One region of the Dactylosporangium thailandense genome, then DNA from elsewhere that is predicted to be linked to it. Evidence: riboswitches for the same ligand, from Rfam matches in the RefSeq annotation. Region 1 holds a riboswitch; the other holds the start of a gene.
What was found. A riboswitch is a leader RNA that binds a small molecule or an ion and turns the genes downstream of it on or off. The one in region 1 is predicted to bind cobalamin.
Positions count from the first base shown of each region.

Region 2: it holds a riboswitch for cobalamin, as region 1 does, so the genes downstream of both, bluB (5,6-dimethylbenzimidazole synthase) here and AC6JBM_RS31265 (magnesium chelatase ATPase subunit I) in region 1, are expected to answer to the same signal.

Region 1 covers NZ_AP029195.1:7,068,067-7,075,538, forward strand. Annotated here, with positions in the region: gene cbiE (precorrin-6y C5,15-methyltransferase (decarboxylating) subunit CbiE) at 1-1,479, opposite strand, end outside; gene AC6JBM_RS31250 (cobyrinic acid a,c-diamide synthase CobB) at 1,470-2,798, opposite strand; gene cobO (cob(I)yrinic acid a,c-diamide adenosyltransferase) at 2,792-3,394, opposite strand; gene AC6JBM_RS31260 (vWA domain-containing protein) at 3,399-4,133, opposite strand; gene AC6JBM_RS31265 (magnesium chelatase ATPase subunit I) at 4,243-5,445, opposite strand; cobalamin riboswitch at 5,503-5,624, opposite strand; gene AC6JBM_RS31270 (hypothetical protein) at 5,727-6,596, shown strand; gene AC6JBM_RS31275 (hypothetical protein) at 6,733-7,472, shown strand, end outside.
Region 2 covers NZ_AP029195.1:524,956-532,427, reverse strand. Annotated here, with positions in the region: gene AC6JBM_RS02270 (hypothetical protein) at 27-446, shown strand; gene AC6JBM_RS02265 (leucine-rich repeat domain-containing protein) at 469-1,641, opposite strand; gene AC6JBM_RS02260 (TolB family protein) at 2,049-3,005, shown strand; partial or broken gene bluB (5,6-dimethylbenzimidazole synthase) at 3,006-3,627, opposite strand; cobalamin riboswitch at 3,664-3,868, opposite strand; gene AC6JBM_RS02250 (serine hydrolase domain-containing protein) at 3,963-5,327, shown strand; gene AC6JBM_RS02245 (sensor histidine kinase) at 5,324-6,256, shown strand; gene AC6JBM_RS02240 (response regulator) at 6,253-6,897, shown strand; gene AC6JBM_RS02235 (alpha/beta fold hydrolase) at 6,971-7,472, shown strand, end outside.

The DNA.
Region 1 (7,472 bases):
GAGCATCGGCCGCCACCCCAGGAACCCTCCGACGGGCGCGGCCCGGTTCACCGCGATGCGGGTGAGGTCCCCGCCGTAGCGCTGCTGCAGCTCCGCCACCAGCCGCTCCGACTCGATGGTGACCGCGTTGACGACGAGCCGCCCGCCGGGGCGCAGCGCACTCCAGCACGCGTCGAACACGCCCGGGGCCGTGAACCCGCCGCCGATGAAGATCGCGTCCGGCCGGGGCTGCCCCGCCAGGACCTCGGGGGCGCCGCCGAGCACGAGCCGCAGCCCGGGCACCCCGAACGTCTCGGCGTTGCGCCGGATACGCCCGGCCCGGGCCTCGTCGCGCTCGAAGGCGACCGCGCGGCAGGCCCGGTGGGCGCGCATCCACTCGATGCCGATGCTGCCCGAGCCGGCGCCCACGTCCCACAGCAGCTCCCCCGGGCGCGGCCCCAGCGCGGCGAGCGTGACGGCCCGGATCTCGCGCTTGGTGAGCTGGCCGTCGGAGTCGTACCGCCCGTCGTCGATCCCCGGCACCACGGCGATCCCGGTGCCGCCGCGCGCCTCGACCGCCACGATGTTCAGCGGGCGCGCCGCGGCCGGGTCGTGGTGGACCCGCTCGTCCGGCGCCCCGAGGTCCTCGAGGATCGTGACGGCGCTGTCCGCGAACCCGGTCTCCTCCAGGATGCGCCAGACCTCCGCGGGCGTCTGCCGCCCGGCCGAGAGCACGAGCACCCGGCGGCCGTCGTGCAGGAACCGCCGGACGAGCGCGGCGTCGCGCACGACGTCGGTGTCCTCGACCGGCCAGCCGAGCCGCGCGCAGGCGAGCGACACCGAGGACGGGTGCGGGATCACGGTGACGTGGGCCGGGCCGAGCAGGCGCACGAGCGTGGTGCCGATCCCGTGGTGCATCGGGTCGCCGCTGGCCAGCACGCAGACGCGCCGCCCGTGCCGCTCGGCCAGGAGCCGGGGCAGGGCGGGCACGAGCGGCGACGGCCACGCGACGCGCTCGGCGTCCACATCGGACAGCAGGTCGAGCTGGCGCGGGCCGCCGAACACGACCTCGGCGTCCCGCAGCGCGGCCAGGCCCTTCGCGCTCAGCTCCCCGTCGGCCCCGATGCCCACGACGACGACGCCGGGCGCGGGCGCGGCGACGGCGATCGTGGCGCCGGGCGAGGAGCGCTTGCCCACGGTGAGCACCGCGGGGCCGGCCACGGCGAGCAGGGCGGCCGCCTCGGCGACGCTGGGCGTGCCGAGGGCCTGCGACACGCGCGCCGAGGGCGACGGCACCGGCACGGCCGCCAGCTCCCCGGGCGGGAAGGAGACCGCCGCGCACCCGAGCCGGGCGGCCACCGACTCCGCCAGGTCGCGGCGGGCGTCCACGGTGGCCACCACGCCGATGTCGTCCAGTGTGGACAGTGACTCGCGCAGGAGGGAGAGCACCTCCGCCGGGTCCGTGGACGGGCGGGCGCCGAGGCCGAGCACTAGGCGCACGACGCCACCAGGCGGTGCGCGAAGGCCGGGTGGCCGGCCCAGTGCAGGTGCAGGTAGGAGGCGTGCACGGCGCCGGACACGAAGCCGTCGCGGCCCTCGCGCCACGCCCAGGCCGGGGCCGCGCCCGTCGCCGGGGTGACGCGCGTGCGGTGGAACTCGTGGCCGGTCACGCGCGTGCCGGCCGGGGCGAGGACGCTGCCGGACAGGGCGACGGCGTCGCGGTACCCCAGCGTGAGCGAGGGCGTCATGACCGCCTCCGCGTCCAGGACCCCGCACATCGGGCGGCCGTCGAGGGTGCGGCAGAGCCAGAGCAGGCCCGCGCACTCGGCCGCGATCGCGCCCCCGGAGGCGGCCAGGCCGGCCACCGCGCGGCGGAGGGGCTCGTTGGCGGAGAGCTGCTCGGCGTACACCTCCGGAAAACCACCGCCCACGACGAGCGCGCGGGCGCCGTCGGGCAGGGCCTCGTCCCGCAGCGGGTCCACTGTGGACACCCGGGCGCCGGCCGCGGCGAGCAGCTCGACGGTCTCGGCGTAGCCGAACGAGAACGCGGGCCCGCCGGCGACCGCCACGACCGGCGCACCGGCCACGGGCTCGGCGACGGCCGGCGTCCACGGAGGCGCGGACAGCGGCGGGGCGCAGCGGGCCACGGCCAGCACCGCGTCCAGGTCCACGCTCGCGGCCACGAGCCCGGCCAGGGCCGCGACCGACGCGGCCGCCTCCGCCGACCGCTCCACCACCGGCACCAGGCCGAGGTGGCGCGACGGGGCGGCGACGGCGTCGTGGCGGCGCAGGACGCCCAGCACCGGCGTGCCGACCTCGGCGCAGGCGTCCCGCAGGATCTGCTCGTGACGGTCGGAGCCGACGCGGTTGAGGATCGCGCCGGCGATGTGGATGCCGTCGCCGAACGAGCGGAAGCCGTGGATGAGCGCGGCCACCGAGCGCGCCTGCGCGGTCGCGTCGACGACGAGGACGACGGGCGCGGCGAGCAGCCGGGCCACGTGCGCGGTGGAGCCGAACTCGCCGGCCCCGGTGCGCCCGTCGTAGAGGCCCATGACGCCCTCGACCACGGCCAGGTCCGCGCCGGCCGAGCCGTGCGCGAACAGCGGCCCGACGAGCTCCTCGCCGACGAGCACAGGGTCGAGGTTGCGGCCCGGGCGCCCGGCGGCGAGGGCGTGGTAGCCGGGGTCGATGTAGTCCGGCCCCACCTTGAACGGCGCCACGCGCTCGCCCCGCGCGGCGAACGCCGCCAGCAGGCCGGTCGCGACGGTGGTCTTGCCGTGGCCGGAGGCCGGTGCCGCGATGACGAGCCGCGCTACCACTCGATGCCCTGCTGGCCTTTTCGCCCGGCGTCCATCGGGTGCTTGACCTTCGTCATGTCGGTCACCAGGTCGGCCAGCTCGACCAGGTCGGGGTGCGCGTCGCGGCCGGTGACGACCACGTGCTGGTTGCCGGGCCGCTCACGCAGGGTCTCCACGACGTCGGCGATGTCGACCCAGCCCCACTTGATCGGGTACGTGAACTCGTCGAGGACGTAGAAGCGGTACGCCTCCGCGGCCAGGTCGCGCTTGATCTGGGCCCAGCCCTCGGCCGCCTCGACGGCGTGGTCGCGCTCGGTGCCGGGCCGCTGGATCCACGACCAGCCCTCGCCCATCTTGTGCCACACCACGCTGCCGCCCTGGCCGGTCGCGCCGAGCGCGCGCAGGGCGGTCTCCTCGCCGACCTTCCACTTCGGGCTCTTCACGAACTGGAACACGGCGATGGGCCAGCCGGCGCTCCACGCGCGCAGGGCCATGCCGAACGCGGCGGTGGACTTGCCCTTGCCCTGCCCGGTGTGCACGGCGAGGACGTGCTGGCGGCGGCGCTGGCGGGTGGTGAGCCCGTCGTCGGGCACGTGCTCTACTTTGCCCTGCGGCATCTGTCTAGGCTCCCAGGCTCGCGAGTGGAATGCAGGAGGCGTCCAGGGCCGAGGCCAGGCGGCGGGCGAGGCCGAGGCGGATCGGGCCCTGCTCGCAGTCGACCACGACCGCGGGGACGCCGTGCAGCAGCGGTACGACGCTGAGCGGGTCCGGCCCGCTGGTCGAGCGCCCGTCGGTGACGACCACGAGCAGCGGGCGGCGGCGGGCGTCGCGGCGGCGCTCGCCGTGCAGGGTGCGGGCGGCCTGGCGCAGCCCGGCGGCCAGCGGCGTGCGGCCCCCGGTGCGCAGCGCGGCCAGGCGCACCACGCCGACCTCGTGGCTCGCGGTCGGCTCGAGCACCAGCGTGGCGTCGTGGCCGCGGAAGGAGACCATCCCGACCTTGTCCCGGCGCTGGTACGCGTCCCGCAGCAACGACAGGATCGCCGTCTTCACCACGCTCATCCGCTGCCGGGCGGCCATGGAGCCGGACGCGTCGACGACGAACAGCACCAGGTTCGCCTCGCGGCCGACCTTGACCGCCTCGCGCACGTCGCGGGCCTCGGCGCGGCTCGACCCGCGCAGCGCGGCGGCGCGGATGGTGTCGGGCACGTGGATGCTCGTGAGCTTGCCGCCGATCGGGGCGCGGGAGCGCACCACGCGGCCGTGCCGGGACAGGGCGGGCGAGCGGCGGCCGGCGTGGGCGCCCGCCTCGCGGTTCGCCCGGCCCGCGATGCTGAGCAGCTTCGGCTTGTACGGCACCCCGGCGAACGCCAGCTGCCCCGGCGCCCCGACGCTGTCCCCCGCCGCGTCCCCCGCGTCCGAGGCATCCGATTCGCCCCGCGAATCGGATTTGTCGGTAACGGAACCATCATTCGGCTCGACGGGCGGCCGCTGCTCGGGCGCGACCGGCGGCGGCCCCCCCGGCGCGCTCCGGCCCGGGCGACTCACCAGACCCGTCCGGCGAGTCGGACATTTCCGAAATATCCGTCGGGCTCGGCGGAACCGGGTCATCGTCCGGCGGCGGCCCGCCATCGCCGGGCGGCGGGTCCTCGTCCGGCCCGGCCTCCTGCTCGAGCACCTCTTCGAGGCGGTCGCGGTCGGCCCCCGGCGGGTCGAGCGGGTCCCGCCGGCGCCGGTGCGGCAGCGCCAGCCGGGCCGCGTCGCGCACGTCCGCCTTCGTGACCACGGTCCGCCCGTGCCAGGCCGCGAGCGCGACCGCCGTGCGGGCCACCACGATGTCGGCCCGGAGGCCGTCAACGCGGTACGCCAGGCAGATCCGCGCGATCCGGTCGAGCTCCGCATCGGGCAGGGCCACCGCCCCGAGCCGGGCCCGGGCGCTCACGATCCGCGCGGCCAGGGCGGCGTCCTCGGCCACGTAGCGCTCGGCGAACGACGCGGGATCGGCCTCGTACGCCAGCCGCCGCCGCACGACCTCGGCCCGCGGCGGGGCCTCCTGGGGCGCCGCGACCCCGACGACGAGCCCGAAGCGGTCCACGAGCTGCGGCCGGGGCTCGCCCTCCTCGGGGTTCATGGTGCCCACGAGCAGGAAGCGGGCCGCGTGCTTGACCGAGACGCCGTCGCGCTCGACGTGCGCGCGGCCCATGGCGGCCGCGTCGAGCAGCAGGTCGACGAGGTGGTCGGGCAGCAGGTTGACCTCGTCGACGTAGAGGACCCCGCGGTGCGCGGCGGCGAGCAGGCCCGGCTCGTAGGCCTTGACCCCGTCGCCGAGGGCCCGCTGCAGGTCCAGCGTGCCGACGACACGGTCCTCGGTGGCCCCCACGGGCAGCTCGACCAGGGCGGACCGGCGGTGGTGGGTGCCCGCCCCGGGGATGTGCGGGCCGTCGGGGCACTCGGGGTCGGGCGCGGCCGGGTCGCAGGCGAAGCGGCAGCCGGCGACGACCTCGACCTCGGGCAGCAGCGCGGCCAGGGCGCGCACGACGGTGGACTTGGCGGTGCCCTTCTCACCCCGGACGAGCACCCCGCCGATGGCCGGCGAGACCGCCGTGAGCAGCAGGGCGAGGCGCAGATCGGCCAGGCCGACAACGGCCGAGAACGGATACGGCGGGGTCACGGGCACTCTTCCCTTCGGCGGGTCCGCGCCCGCGAGGCGGCTGTTGCGAGCGGCCGGAGTCTCCTGACTGCCGGATCCCCGCCGCCCCTCGACCGCCTCGGCCGTCGCCGGCCGTGGGTGCTGAGGTGCGACTCCCCGGTCACAGTGGCGGGACCGTCCCGGACTCGCACCGGGTTCCTCCGCATACCGCTCGCCCGCCATCGTGTCCCACCGGCGACCGGCACGTCAACGTGGCGCGGTGTGACCCTCACGATCCGCACCCGCCGGCCGATGGTACGGGCATGCGGCGCGTCCTGGATTCGGCCGCGCAGACCCTGCTGTGCGTGCTCCTCGTGGCGATCGCGCTGATCGCCGCCACGCCGCCGCGGCTGCCGGGGCTGGCCCCGGAGACCTCGGTGGCGCCGCCGGGCACGCGGGCGATGTGGCTGTGGGAGCACGACGACCCCGGGCCGGTCGTGGACTGGGCCGCGGCCAACGGGGTGCGAGCGCTGTTCGCGTACTACGACCCGCGCACCGACGACACCGCGCGGCTGCGGCGCCTGCGGGAGCTGTGCGACGCGGCCGGCATCGTGCTCGACGCGCTCGGCGGGGAGCCCGGCTGGACGACCGGCCACGCCGCCGCGCTGGCCTGGGCCGAGGGCGCCGCGGCCACGGGCCTGTTCCACGGGCTGCACCTGGACGTCGAGCCCTACCTGCTGCCCTCCTGGAGCCAGGACCAGGCATCACTGGTACCGGACTATCTGTCGTTGCTGGAAGAGACGGCCGCGGCCACGGATCTGCCGCTCGAGGCCGACGTGCCGTTCTGGCTGCCGACCGTGACGCTCGCCGGCGGGGCGAACCTGGCCGACGCCGTGCTCGCCCGCGTCTCCGGCGTCACGGTGATGAGCTACCGCAACACCGCCACCGGCGCCAACTCGATGGTCGGGGTCGCCGACGACCTGCTGCGGCGGGCCGGCCGGGTCGCCAAGCCGGCGCGCCTGGGCGCGGAGACGCAGGCCCTGGGCGACTGCGCCTACTGCAGCTTCCACGGCGCCACCGCCGGCCAGCTGCACAAGACCCTGGCCGCGGTCGACTCCGCCGCTCAGCGGTACCCGGCGTTCGCGGGCATCGCGGTGCACCAGTACGAGTCCTGGGTCGCGCTGAGCGGCTAGGAACTGAGCGGCCAGGAGAACCGCGAACCCGAATCGACCCCAGCCGAACCGGAGGTGAACCACGACCTGCCTCAACCCTCCCCGCCCGCCGCCGATCAGCCGGCCGACAGCAGTCATCCTGGGAAGGACCCCTCCGATGCGCCGTACCGCCTCCATCGCCCTCGCCTGCGCCGCCGGCGCGGCCGCCATGCTCCCCGCGGCGGCCCCGGCCTCCGCGGCGACGCCGGACTTCGGGCTGGTGGTGCCGGTGCTCGCGCCGATGTTGCCGGGCCAGACGGGCTGGGTGGGCACCATGTGGGCCGCCACCAGCGACATCTGCGACGTGAAGGTGACCGCGAGCGGCACCGGGGTCACGGTGAAGTACCCGGCCAACACCGCGACCTACTCGTCGCTGTCGAAGGGCGACTCGCTGGCCAAGGGCCGCGTGGACTACGCCGCGTTCAACGTCTCGCTCTCCTCCGACAGCCTAATCGCGCTGGTCCCGCTCAAGCTCGACTACTCCTACACCACGAAGGCCGACGGGGCGGCGTCCTGCACCGGCACCCCGCGCTCCGGCTCGATCACCGCCACGCTCCCGGTCGTCTCGGTCACCGGCGACGCCGTGGTGCAGAAGACGACCCTCGTGACCGTGCCCAAGGCGACCCCGGTCTGGTCGCAGCTGGTCTTCCAGTCCCGCAAGGCCGGCGTCGACAACCTGCAGATCACGGTCGCGGGCGCGCCGAGCGGCCTGGTCGTGTCCTACCCGGCCGACCGCGCCTACACCGCCCTGAACAAGGGCACCGGCCTGGCCGTCGGCACCGACGACTTCGCCGCCGTCAAGTTCGACGCCACCAGCGTGGCCGCCGGCACCTACAAGCTCACCGTCAAGCTCTCCTA
Region 2 (7,472 bases), 5.8 Mb from region 1:
GCCCGGCCATGCGCGATGATGTCGCCATGGGAGTGATCTACGACTATTTCGCCGCCGACTCCGACGAGCAGGCGGCCGCGGCGCTCGACCTGCCCGGCGGCCCCGGCGGGCCGGACGCCCACGACGGCCCGGTGGTCTCGTGCCGCATCGACCCCGCGGTGCGCCTCGGCGAGCTCGCGCGGCTGCTCGCCGGCGTCGACCGCTCGTCCGGGGCGCCGATCGCGGCGACCCCGGACTTCGACCAGCTGGTGCTCCCGATCAGCCCGGACCTGCGCGCCGCCCTGGCCGCCGCGACCCCGGCCGAGCTCGACGCGGTCGCCGATCCCTGGTCGCGCATCGAGGAGTTCGACGGCGGCTTCGCCCCGCCCGACGCGGCCGAGTTCCTGCACTCGCTCGCCGAGGTGAGCCGCGCCGGCAAGGGCCTTTACTCCTGGATCTGCATCTAAGACCGCGTCTCAGGCGCGCGCGTCAGTACCGGTTGGGCTTGGCCTCTACCTTCGTGGTCGCCGAAACGCGGGGCTTCCCGGTGAACGAGTTGAACCTGGCGCGAACCAATTGCAGCCGGTCGAGCCCCTGCACCGACTCGGGCAGTTCGGTGAGCAGGTTCTCGTCGAGGTAGAGCGCGCGCAACGCGTGCAGGTTGCCGATCGAGTCGGGCAATGAGCGCAGCTTGTTGTGCGACAGGTTCAAGGTCTCCAGCTGGCGGAGCCGGCCGATCGACTCGGGGACCGTCGCGAGCTCAAGGCCGGAGAGGTACAGCGAGGTCAGTGCTGTGAGATTGCCGATCGACTCGGGCAACTCGGTCAGCCGACCGCTGCTGCGGATGCCGAGCTCGGTCAGCCGGGTCAACTCGCCGATCCAGGCGGGCACCTCGCTCACCGCACCGGTCAAGTAGAGATGTTCGAGCGCGGTGCAGCCGCGCAGCTGCGCCGGGAACTCGGCGAAATGGTTGGATCCCAACGACAGCGCGGTCAGGTTGACGAGGTCGGCGAACGACTCCGGCAAGGCGGTGAGCTGGTTCATGTTGAGATCCAGCCCGGTCAGACAGGACAGCTTGCCGATCGATTCGGGCAGCGCCACGATCGCGTTGTGGCGCAGCTGGAGCGAGTGGAGACCGCCGAGATCGCAAATCGTCTCCGGCAGCGCGTCGATCTCGTTGTCGTCGGCGCGAAGGTCGACGAGGGCGGCCAGCCCGCCGATGTTGTCGGGCAGCCGGGTCAGCTTGTTGCCGGTGACGCGAAGGGTGTGCAAGGAGCGCAGGTCCGCGCACCAGTCGGGCAGCGTCGCGAACTCGTTGTGGCCGAGCTGCAGCGTGGTCAGCGCGGCGAGGTCGCGCATCCGGTCGGGCAGCGTCCGCAGTTGGTTTCGACTGGCCGTGAGGTGCTGGAGCGCGACCAGCTCGCCGATCTCGTCGGGCAGCGCGGTGAGCTGGTTGTTGTCGAGGCGTAGCTCGGTCAGCGCGGTCAGGTCGCCGATCCAGGCCGGCAGCGCGGTCAGCCGGTTGTCGCTCAGATCGAGTGTGGTGACCGTGGTGAGATCTCGGATGGCCGGACGAAGCCTCGTGAGCCGGCGGCCGGACAGGTCGAGGTGGGTGCCGCCGTTCGTGCGGACGTCCTTGATGATCTCGTCTGTCGTGGGCATGCGTTGCCAACCGTTTCCGTTGAGGGCGGGGTGTTCGGCACCCTAGTAGCCCTCCGCAACCCCGTCTGCGACCTACTTGCGGCTCGTGCCGGACGCCAGACCGGCAGGCGGGCAGCGCCGGTGGGCCTCGGCGGGGGTGGCCGGCCCGTCGGGGGCGAAGGAGACGCGGGCGACGAGCGGCTCGCCGCGAACACTAGGGCGCCGCCGGCGGGGACGCCACCGCATCGCCGGCGGCGGAAGCTTGTCGAGCACCTTGCCGTCCGCACAGCGGCCGGCTCGAACACCCGGCCGGGACACCAACGCTCTACATTCAGCCTCCAAATGAGACGCGGTCTAACTGTCGGGTTTCGGCGGGGGCGGCGACTTGCCCGGAATTGGGCGGGTCAAGCTCGGCTAGCGTGCCGCCCATGCAGCGACCCCTGACGATGCGTCCGGCCGTGAGCCTGGCCGCGTGCCTGGGTGTGGCCGCCGTCCTCGGGACGGTCCCGGCCACCCCCGCCGCCGCGGCGTTCCCGGGCGCCAACGGCCGCCTCGCCTTCGAGCGCTTCGACGCCGCCGGCACCGCGCTCGGCGACATCTACACGATCACCGCGTCCGGCAAGGGCGAGACCGACCTCACCGGCACGCCGGCGATCGAGGACCGCGACCCCGCCTGGTCCGCCGACGGCACGCGGCTCGCGTTGCGCCGCTACGGGGCCGGCCCCGACCAGCTGTGGGTGATGAACGCCGACGGCACCGGCCTGACCGTCGTGCCCGGCAGCGGCACCGCGTCCGCCCCGGCCTGGTCCCCCGGCGGCGGCAAGCTCGTCTACGAGTGCTGGTCGGGCGGCCAGACCGACATCTGCTCGATCGCCCCCGACGGCACCGGCCTCACCCAGCTGACCAGCACCGCCGGCGTCGACGAGCACACCCCGGTGTGGTCGCCGAACGGGCTGAAGATCGCCTTCGTCCGCGACAGCGCCGCGGGCGGCAGCAACCTGCTGACGCTCGCCGTCAAGACGCTGGCCACGACGGCGGTCACCGCGGCGGTGGCCGGGACCTACGACTCCCGCCCCGACTGGTCCCCCGACGGCACCCAGCTCGCGTTCGGCCGGTTCGTCGCCGGCAGCGGCTACGGCACCGGGATCTACCGGGTCCCGGGCGCGGGTGGCCGGGCGACGCTGGTGACCCGGCCCCTGGCGGGCAGCGACTCGCACCACACGATGCCGGCCTGGTCCCCCGACGGCACGCGGATCGCCTACTGCGACCTGGACGACAACGAGGCCTGGGGGCACATCTTCACGATCAACCCCGACGGCACCGGCAACACCCAGGTCACCTTCGGCCCGGGGACCGACGAGGCCCCCGACTGGCGCGCCGGCTGATCACCAGCGGTCCTCGTGGCGGACCTGGTGCAGCGGGGAGCGGCGGCGCCACCCGTGCCGCTCCAGGTCCGGCACCTCCATCAGCCGGCTCACCGGCCCGAGGCACAGCCACGCCACGGGCCGCACGCCGGGCGGGATGCCGAGCAGGCCGCGCAGGAAGTCCTCCCGGTAGAACGACACCCAGCCGACGCCGAGGTCCTCGGCCGTGGCCGCGAGCCACAGGTTCTGGATGGCGAGGCACACCGAGTAGAGGCCGGCGTCGGCGATCGCGTGGCGGCCCAGCACCGCGGGGCCGCCGCGCTCGGCGTCGTACGTGACCACGACCGACAGCGTCGACTCCAGTACCCCGTCGATCTTGATGCGGGCGAAGCGGGCGGCCGTCTCGGCGTCGAGGGTCGCGGCGAACACCCCGCGCTCGTGGGACACGTGCGCGTGGAAGGCCTCGCGCAGGGCCCGGTCGCGCACGACGACGAAGTCCCACGGCTGGGACAGCCCGACGCTGGGGGGCGGCGTGCGCGGCGCCGAGGATCCGGTCGAGCGTGGCGTCGGGCACCGGCGCGCCCGTGAACTCGCCGCGCACGTCGCGGCGGCGGTTGATGATGTCGTACAGCTCGTGCGTCATGACAGGCTCCCGCTGCGCTCACGCCCCGGGCGGGCCGGGGCCGTCAGTCGCGAGGCCGGTCTTCGGACTCCCGGATCGTCGCCTCACCGCCCGCCTTCCCAGCCCGTGCGGGCCAGTGGCTACGCGTGCGCGTGTGGGCGGCGGCTCCCCGGTCACCGCGGCGGGCCCGTGCCGGATTCGCACCGGCTTCCCAGATTCTCCCCGCCGTCGCCGGCGGGGCACCTCGCTTCAGTACTTGCCGCCGCGAAGGGTATCGCACCCCCGACTTTCGTCAGGGGCGGCCGCGGCGGTTCGGCAGATCCGCCCGGGCGCGCCGCTGCCTAGCGTCGGGTGGCATGAACCGCAGACTGCTCGCCCTCGCGGCCGCCGCCGTCGTCCTGTGGCCCGCCGCACCGGCCCAGGCCGCGCCGGCCGCGACCCCCATCGACACCTACCTGCGCCAGGCCCTCGACGGGACCGGGCTGCCCGGGCTCTCCGCCGTCGTGACGCACGGGGACGAGGTCGTGCACGCGGCCGGCTACGGCCACGACTCGACGGGGGCGCCGGTCACCGCGCGCACGCCGATGCGGGTCGCCTCGGTGAGCAAGTCGTTCACGGCGACGGCGGTCATGACGCTCGTGGACGCCGGGAAGATCGCGCTGGACGAGCCCGTCGCGGACCAGCTCCCCGAGTTCCGGATGGCCGACCCGCGCGCGGCCCGCGTCACGGTGCGCCAGCTGCTCGACCAGACCTCCGGCCTCGCCGACGGCGGCATCGACATCCCCGCGGCCGAGTCCACCGCCAGCCCGGCCGCGTACGTGGCGGCGCTGCGGAGCGGGCACCTCGCCGCCGAGCCCGGCACCGCGTGGGCCTACTGCAACGCCAACTACGAGATCGCGGCCCGGCTCGTGGAGGTCGCCGGGGGTGTGGGCTTCGGGCAGTACGTCCGGATGCACGTCTTCGAACCGCTCGGGATGACCGGCAGCTCCGTCGGGGGCGCGGCGGCGGACGGCCACATCTCGCTCTTCGGCGCCTGGGTCGCGCGGCCGGAGCTGCGCGCGTTCGGGGCGCGCGGCGGCGCGGGCGGGGTCGTCACCGACGCCGAGGACCTGGGCCGGTGGCTCATCGCCCAGACCGGCCACGGCCCGCAGGTCGTCCGGCCGGAGAGCCTCGCGGCCATGCACGCGCCGTCGAAGGTGCGCGACTACGCGATGGGCTGGGGCCCGTCCGACGTGGACGGCCGCGAGCTGCTCGTGCACTCGGGGAACCTGTTCACCTACACGGCCGTCGAGGCGATCGATCCCGCCACCGGCTACGGGTACGCGGTGATGACGAACAGCGCGGGCCTCTACGACGACACGTACGAGGTGCTGCGCGGCCTGGTCGCCGTGACCCACGGCGCCGAGCCGCCGGCGGCGGGCGGGCAGCGGCAGCTGATCGAGCTCGTGCTGGGCCTGGTCGCGCTGGCCTCGGCGGGCCTGGCCGTGCTGGGCGTGCTGCGCCCCTCCCGCCGCTGGTGGCGCCTGATCCCGCCGGTGCTCCCGACCGTGATTTTTCTGTCGTACCCGCAGTGGGTCTCGATCCTCATGAACGGCCGGACGGTCACGTGGGCGCAGATGACGTACTTCGCCGCCCCACTGACCGTCACCCTCGCCGTCGCGGCGGTGTCCGGCCTTGTCGTCACGGCGGCCCGCCTGCGCTCGATAGCCTCGGCCAGGTGAGCAAGTATCTCGTGTTCGCGGCGATCGCCGGCGCCTGCGTCGCCAGCGGCCTCTACCTCGACCACGTCCCGGCCTGGCGCCAGCTGCTCTTCCCGGTGCTGAGCGCCGCCGCCTACCTGCACGGGCGGCACCTGCCGGCGCGGCACGACTGGGTGGTGCCCGCGCTCGCCGCGCTGCCCGGCGTCGTCCTGCTGGTGCCGGAGCCGGCCCGCGGCGCCGGTGCGCTCATGTGCCTGGCCCTGTTCGTGGTGCTGCCCTGGCTCGCCGGTCGCTTCCGCCGCCAGCAGGCCGACCTGGTGGTGGCCGGCCGCGAGCGGATCGCGCAGCTGGAGCTGATCGCGCTGCGGGAACGCGCGCGCATCGCGGCGGACATGCACGACTCGCTCGGGCACGAGCTGGCGCTGATCGCCCTGCGGGCCGGCGCACTCGAGCTGGCCCCGGACCTGTCCCCGCCGCACCGGGAGGCGGCGGCGGCCCTGCGCGCGTCGGCCGTGACCGCCACGGACCGCCTGCGCGAGACGATCGGCATCCTGCGCGAGTCGGCCCCGGCCGACCCCGCCGACGAGCGCGTCGAGGCGCTTGTGCAGCGGGCACGCGAGGCCGGGATGGCCATCACCCTGCGCGTCGGCGAGGGGCCGCGGCCGCCGGCGGTCGAGCGGGCCGTCCACCGGGTCGTGCAGGAGGCGCTCACCAACGCGGCCCGCCACGCGCCCGGATCCGCGGTGGCGGTGGGCATCGAGCACGACGCAGGTGAGATCGTCGTCGTCGTGCGCAACGAGCTGGGGGATGCTGCGGCCGTACCGTCGAGGGACGGCAGCGGCCTGTCCGGCCTGCGCGAACGCATGCGCCTGCTCGGCGGCTCCCTGCAGGCCGGCCCGGGCGAGGGCGGGTTCACGGTCACGGCCCGGATCCCGGTGACCCGACCGTGATCCGGGTCGTGCTCGCCGACGACGAGGCCATGATCCGCGCCGGGATTCGGGCGATCCTCGCCACCGACCCGGACATCGAGGTCGTCGCCGAGGCCGCCGACGGCCGCGAGGCGGTCGAGCTCGTGCGCGCCCACCGCCCGGACCTGGCGCTGCTCGACATCCGGATGCCGCGCCTCGACGGCCTGTCGGCCGCGGCCGAGCTGCGGGCCGCCGCGCCGGACGTCGCCGTGGTGCTGCTGACGACGTTCGACGAGGACGAGTACGTGGCCCGGGCCCTGGCCGAGGGCGCCGCCGGCTTCCTGCTCAAGGCGGCCGACCCGCGCGAGCTGATCCTCGGCGTGCGCGCGGTCGCCGGCGGCGCCGCCTACCTGTCGCCCCGCATCGCCCAGAAGGTCATGACCCGCCTCGGCGGCGACCGCCTCGCCCGCGCGGAGGCCGCCCGGCGGCGCCTGGACCGGCTGACCCCGCGCGAACGCGACGTGCTCGGCGGCGTCGGCCGGGGCCTGTCCAACCAGGAGATCGCCGCCGAGCTGCACCTCTCCGAGGGCACGGTCAAGGCCCACGTGAGCGCGATCCTGCTGCGGCTGGGCCTGAACAACCGCGTCCAGGCCGCCATCCTGGCCTACGAGGCCGGCGGCTGAGCCGGCATCCCGCGTTCGTCCGGTTCGCACCGGACGGGCCACACGGCCGCGGCCGCCGCCATAGGCTCGGGGCATGACGCAGACGACGCACACGCTCGCCCTGCCCGGGGCCGACCTGGTCTACGACGTCACCGGCCCGCTGCCGGCGGCGGACGGCCGGCCCCCGCTGTTCATGATCGGCCAGCCGATGACCGCGGACGGGTTCCGCGCGCTGGCCGCGCACTTCCCGGACCGGACCGTCGTCACCTACGACCCGCGCGGCCTCGGCCGCAGCGTCCGCACCGACGGCGTGGCCACCGACTCGCCGCAGGAGCAGGCCGCCGACCTGCACCGCCTCGCCGAGGCGCTCGGCGCCGGGCCGGTCGACGTCTTCGCCAGCAGCGGCGGGGCGGTGACGGCGCTCGAGTGGGTGGCCACCCACCCCGGCGACATCGCCGTGCTGGTCGCCCACGAGCCGCCGATCAACGCGGTGCTCCCCGACGCGGCGGGCGCGGACCGGGCCCGGGCCCGCTTCAACGCCGCCTACGAGGCCAGCGGCGCCGGCGCGGGCATGGCCGCGTTCATCGCCATGACCT